2 regions of the Bacillus sp. BC08 genome follow, and region 2 is predicted to be linked to the other one. Evidence: riboswitches for the same ligand, from Rfam matches in the RefSeq annotation. Region 2 holds a riboswitch; the other holds the start of a gene.
The links. Region 2 has a riboswitch for S-adenosylmethionine ahead of ACXVYO_RS00705 (peptide ABC transporter substrate-binding protein). Riboswitches for the same ligand answer to the same signal wherever they lie in the genome.

Region 1 (3,202 bases), on a different contig from region 2:
CAAACGGCAGTAATACATAATTTTAAAACACCTGAAAGAAGTAGTACCCAGAAGGATAAATGGGTCCATTCAACAACTAAATCTTTTAATTGATGTTCTCCTGAAAATAACGTGTACGGGAGAAAGGTCCCTGTAATTCCTAATAAAATACCACCGATAATTCCAAGCGATAGTTTGTATTCTTTTAAGGGATGGATTAGTCTCTCTAATGTGAATTCTAATTTGAAATAAAAGAAGCCAATTATAGCACCAATACTAGCGAGTGGTAGAAAGGCAATCCATTCATTAAGAGAAAGGGAACCTTCCCCAAAATCAACGATAAAGGATCCGCGATTATCGAATTTACTAAGCAATAAATAAACGGAAAAACCAGCGAAAGTGGTAGCTAAATATACAATTGCTTTTTTTTCTTTAGAAAATTCGTTAATTTGCTCACCCTCATTTTCATTTGGAGCTAAATAACCGAATAATGGCGCATTAAAAATTACACTTAAAGTAGCACCAATTCCAACCTCTGTTAGTTCATTCATTCCTTTTAAGGCGAATGTAAAGCGGTCTCCTACCCATGTACAAAGTCCACCGATAATGCCAACAATTGCTGCTTCGGGACCTAAGCTAGCACCAAATATTAAAACGATAATTGCAGTTAAAGTAGCTTTATGTACAAAACGGTATTCAATTCTACCTGTTTTTTTATATTCACCCATCACTTCCGGCATAAGACGTGGATATGTGCCGAAGTATTTTTGGGTTAAACCGACGAGAATACCACCGATTGTTGTGACACAAATAGTGTAATACGGAGGAGAAGAGAAAATAGTAGGTAAGTACTCCCAAATAAAGTGAATACCGATATTTATTGTAACTAAAAATAGCCAGACTGTTGCTCCTACTATAGAGCCTAAAAGAATGCCGTATAGGACGAGCATATAGTGCATGTCCTTTGTGTTTGTCATGTTATACCTCCGTTATGTGAGTTTTAATGTCGAAAGGATTAAATATGCTTCTGCGAAATGAAATGAATATGTATAGTATCTTTTTGAGAGGTTGGCTTATTCAATATATTGAGGTCTCGTGAGAATTTGAAATGTATACAGTTAAACTACTTACTTAATTCTATATAGTAATCGTAGGTTTTAAAAGGTCTTTTTCAAATGAATATGGAATATATTTCTTTTGTTATGCATGTCAAATCCTTCGTAGTTAATTTAGAACATTCAGAAAAACTGATTGACATTAGGAAATTATTGCTATAAAATCAACGGTAATTGCATAGTCTTATCAAGAAAAGGTGGAGGGACAGGCCCGATGAAACCTTGGCAACAGCCGTATAACGGAATTGTGCCAAATCCTGCAGGTAATAAATCCTGAGAGATAAGAAAGAGCCTTTAGAGCGTGTTTTCAAACTGCTCCTTTCTTGTTTTCAGGAAAGGAGCAGTTTTTTATTTTGTATAAAAGAAAGGAGAATGAGAGATGGGAGAATCATGGGGAAAAGGAACAATTTGTGTGCAAGGTGGCTATACACCAAAGAATGGTGAGCCGCGTGTTTTGCCACTTTATCAAAGTACAACGTATAAATACGATACTTCGGATGATTTAGCAGCCTTATTTAACTTAGAGGCAGAAGGATATATATATACGCGTATTGGAAATCCTACCTTAGCTGCATTTGAGCAGAAATTAGCGGATTTAGAGGGTGGTGTAGGAGCTGTTGCAACGGCTTCCGGGCAGGCTGCTATTATGCTTGCTGTTTTAAATATTTGTAGTAGCGGAGACCACTTGCTTTGTTCTTCCACAGTTTACGGTGGAACGTTTAATTTATTTGGGGTGAGCTTACGTAAGCTTGGTATCGATGTTACATTCTTTAATCCGAATTTAACTGCTGATGAAATTGTGGCCCTTGCTAATGACAAGACGAAACTCGTTTATGCGGAATCGCTAGGAAATCCAGCGATGAACGTTTTAAATTTCAAAGAATTCTCAGATGCAGCGAAAGAGTTGGAAGTGCCTTTTATCGTGGATAATACATTAGCAACTCCTTATTTATGCCAAGCATTTGAACATGGAGCAAATATTATCGTTCATTCTACGACGAAATATATTGATGGTCATGCAAGTTCGTTAGGTGGCATTGTTATTGACGGAGGGAACTTCGATTGGACAAATGGGAAATATCCTGAACTTGTTGAACCGGATCCAAGTTATCACGGCGTAAGTTACGTTCAAAATTTTGGTGCAGCAGCTTATATTGTGAAGGCACGTGTTCAATTATTAAGAGACTACGGAAACTGTATGAGCCCATTCAATGCGTATATTAGCAATATCGGCTTAGAAACGCTGCATTTAAGAATGGAGCGTCATAGTGAAAATGCCCTCGCGGTTGCTAAGTGGCTTGCTAACCATGAACGTATTGAATGGGTGAATTATCCGGGACTAGATAGTAATGAAAATTACTCGTTATCACAAAAGTATTTGAAGAAAGGTGCTAGTGGAGTTTTAACATTCGGCATTAAGGGAGGATTAGAAGCTGCGAAAGAATTTATCGCAAATGTAAAACTAGCAACTCTCGTAACACATGTAGCTGATGCACGAACTTGTGTCATACATCCCGCTAGCACAACGCATAGACAATTAAGTGCTGAAGATCAGCGTTTAGCTGGCGTTACATCAGATTTAATTCGTTTATCGGTCGGTATAGAAGATGTTTCTGATATTATTGCAGATTTAGAAGCAGCGCTAGTCGGAGGCAAAGAACATGCCGATCATAATTGATAAAGATTTACCAGCTCGCAAAGTGTTGCAGGAGGAAAATATTTTTGTAATGACGAAGGAGCGAGCAGAAACACAAGATATCCGGGCATTGAAAATTGCTATATTAAATTTAATGCCTACAAAGCAAGATACAGAAGCGCAATTGCTTCGTTTAATTGGCAACACGCCGTTGCAATTAGATGTTCATTTACTTCATATGGAATCACATTTGTCTCGTAATGTAGCACAGGAACATTTAACGAGTTTCTATAAAACATTCCGTGATATTGAGAATGAGAAATTTGATGGACTTATTATTACGGGAGCACCAGTTGAAACTCTTTCTTTTGAAGAGGTAGATTATTGGGAAGAGCTTAAACATATTATGGAGTATTCAAAAAAGAATGTAACATCTACGCTTCATATTTGCTGGGGGGCACAGGCTGGTTTG
Region 2 (3,202 bases):
TGAAGAGAACCTAACTGATTAAAGTTTCGCTTTATTTTTCAATTTTTGCCCATTTGAAGTTTAATTGACCTGCAAAGTCTACTTGCACAATTCCTTTTACATAAGAACGTTCTAAATAAGATTCGCCTTTTTGGTAAAGAGGAGCGATAACAGAGTCTTTAAATAATATTTTCTCGGATGTTAGTAATGCTTCCCAGCGAGCTTTTTCATCACCAGCTAAAGTTGTTTTTACTTTTGCTATTGTTTCATCAAACTCCTTATTAGAGTAATGATCTAAGTTGTAAGGGTTATTCGTTGTAAATAGCTCAAGGAATGTAATTGGATCCGCAAAGTCAGGGCTCCAGCCGTCAATTCCAATTTCGTAGTCACCTTTTAATAAAAGTGAAACTTGTTGTTTACGTGGTTGCGGCTTTATATTTACCGTTAAGCCATCTAAATTCTTTTCTAGTTGTCCTTTTAAGAATTCACCAGTTTTCTTTTCAAGGTCACCGTCACTTGTTAATAGTTCTAACGTTATTTTTTCAGACCCAAGTTCTTGTTTTGCTTTTTTCCATAATTCTTGAGCAGATTTTGTATCAACCTTTGTTAAATCGCCGTTTGCAGCACGGAAATCTGTTCCGTCAGGTCCTTTTGCAAAGTTTTTCGGCACGAGACTAGAGGTTGGTGTAGAGCCGTCATTTAATAACGTATTTACAAAGGATTTTCGATCAATTGTTTGATCGATTGCTTGGCGTGCAGAAACGTTTTGAAGTACTTTGTTTTGTTGATTCATACGTAGAAACTGTACCCCTACGTTTGGACGTTCTTTAAAGTTAGCATCCTTTTTATATTTATCAACGAAGTCAGATGTTAGTTTGATACGATCTAATTGTTTTGACTCGAATAAATTTACTTCTGTAGATTTTTCTTTTACGACGTTAAAATTGATTTCTTCCAGTTTGACAGTATCTTTATCCCAATAGGTAGGGTTTTTCTTAAATTTAAAGCTTTGTTCGTGCTTCCAATCGCTTAGTGTAAAAGCTCCGTTGTACAAGAGTGTATTATCTTCTAATGCATACTTATCACCTTGTGCTTTAAAGAATTCCTCGTTAATTGGTAGAAATGTAGGGAACGCTGTTAAGCTAATAAAGTATGGAACAGGACGTTCTAATTCTACCTCAAACGTATGGTCATCAATTGCTTTTACACCAAGTTGATCGGCTGGAAGTTCTTTGTTGTTAATTTTTGTTGCATTTTTAATATCAAAGAATAGAAATGCATATTCAGAGGCTGTTGCTGGATCAACAGCTCTTTGCCAAGCAAAGACAAAGTCTTTCGCAGTAACAGGAGTGCCGTTTGACCATTTTGAATCTCGTAAATGGAATGTGTATTTCGTCTTATCGCCACTTACTTCATGAGATTTTGCAACACCAGGGACAGGTTTGTTACCTTCACCAAGATTATACAAACCTTCAAATACGTTTCTCATTACTTGACCAGAATCAGTATCTGTAGCACGAGCTGTATCCATTGTTCGTATTTCAGTAGGTGAAGATAAGTTTAAAACCTGCTTACTAGGCGCCTCGTCTTTTGCATTTGCTCCACTTGCTTCGTTTTTATAACTACCGCAACCAGTTAATAAAATACTTACTCCTACAACTGATGCAATACCGGGTACAAACTTCTTTTTCATTTGATTTTCCTCCTAAATAATTAAGTTTGGATGATGATGAGGGAAATGAAAAATAAAAAAATCCCTCTTTTCATATTGAGAAAGAGGGATTTTTACGTACAAGTTATGCACCCGTATATAAACGAAGTCCCTCATTCTATCTTTCAAGCATAAAGCTTGCAGGAAGTGGCACAGTATTCAAAATGAACCTGTTGCCGAGGTTTCAAAGGGCCAGTCCCTCCACCTCTCTTGATACAATGAGTAAACGAATAAACTTTATTAATTTTTGTGTTTCTTTGATAATTCAAAATATTACACCTTGGATAATGAAGTGTCAACCAAATGAAATATAGTTTAAATTTTCAGTTTTCTCTAATGAAAAAAACCACTGCATATGGCAGTGGTTTTTCTATTAGAAGTTAAAGTTATCTGGATCTGGACCAACGCGACGATCTTCATTTAGAGCTTGAATTGCTTTCATGTCATCAGCGCTTAATTCAAAATCAAATATATTTGCATTTTCAATAATGCGATGTTCTTTAATAGATTTAGGGATTGTTACAACTTCGTTTTGTAGATCCCAGCGTAAAATAATTTGTGCAGTTGATTTACTATATTTTGTTGCAATGTCTTGTAATGTTGGGTTGTCTAGCAGTTGGCCTTGCATTAATGGTGACCAAGCTTCAAGTTGGATGTTATGTTCTTTACAGAAAGCATGCAGCTCTTCTTGTGCTAAACGTGGGTGGTATTCCACTTGGTTGACCATTGGCTTAATTTCAGCAATTTCAAATACGTCTTGTAAGTGGTGAATATGGAAATTACTCACACCGATAGCGCGAACACGGCCATCTTTATAAAGCTTTTCTAACGCTTTCCATGATTCAGTATATTTCCCTTTTACAGGCCAATGTACTAAATATAAATCTAAATATTCTAGACCTAATTTCTCTAATGTAGTTTCAAATGCTTGAAGTGTTGTTTCATATCCTTGATCGCTATTCCATACTTTTGATGTAATAAATAATTCTTCACGTGAAACACCTGATTCACGGATCCCTTGTCCAACGCCTTCTTCGTTTTGATAAATTGCTGCAGTATCAATACTGCGGTAGCCGTTTTTAATTGCTGCTTTTACAGATTCAATTACTTCTGAACCATCTTCTACTTTAAAAACACCTAAACCGAACCAAGGCATTTTTACACCGTTATGCAATGTTGTATAGTCTTTTAAACTTGTTAAATTCATATTATTTCCCCCTAGCTTTTTTGTTTGTTGCTTCTACTGCTTTTTGAATTGCTTCTGAAAAATTATATTCATATAAAGCTTTGAGGCCTTCAGCTGTGGAACCACCGGGTGTTGTTACTTGTTCGCGGAGATTAGCTGGATCTTGCGTTTGTTCAAGCATAGAAGCAGAGCCGGAAATCATTTGAATGACAAGGTGTTTTGCGGTTGCTTCATCGACTCCATAACTTTTTGTTGCTTCAATTAAGCTTTCAGCAAAGTAATAAAGGAAAGCTGGTGCACTTCCAGTAACTGCAGTAAGCTGATGA

Region 1: another riboswitch for S-adenosylmethionine. It lies ahead of ACXVYO_RS01355 (bifunctional O-acetylhomoserine aminocarboxypropyltransferase/cysteine synthase); the one in region 2 lies ahead of ACXVYO_RS00705 (peptide ABC transporter substrate-binding protein).

What each region holds. Positions count from the first base shown of each region.
Region 1 is NZ_JBTGPA010000008.1:97,397-100,598, forward strand. It holds gene ACXVYO_RS01350 (chloride channel protein) at 1-956, opposite strand, end outside; SAM riboswitch class I at 1,276-1,381, shown strand; gene ACXVYO_RS01355 (bifunctional O-acetylhomoserine aminocarboxypropyltransferase/cysteine synthase) at 1,474-2,772, shown strand; gene metA (homoserine O-acetyltransferase MetA) at 2,756-3,202, shown strand, end outside.
Region 2 is NZ_JBTGPA010000007.1:49,911-53,112, reverse strand. It holds gene ACXVYO_RS00705 (peptide ABC transporter substrate-binding protein) at 32-1,672, opposite strand; SAM riboswitch class I at 1,806-1,910, opposite strand; gene ACXVYO_RS00700 (aldo/keto reductase) at 2,064-2,897, opposite strand; gene proC (pyrroline-5-carboxylate reductase) at 2,899-3,202, opposite strand, start outside.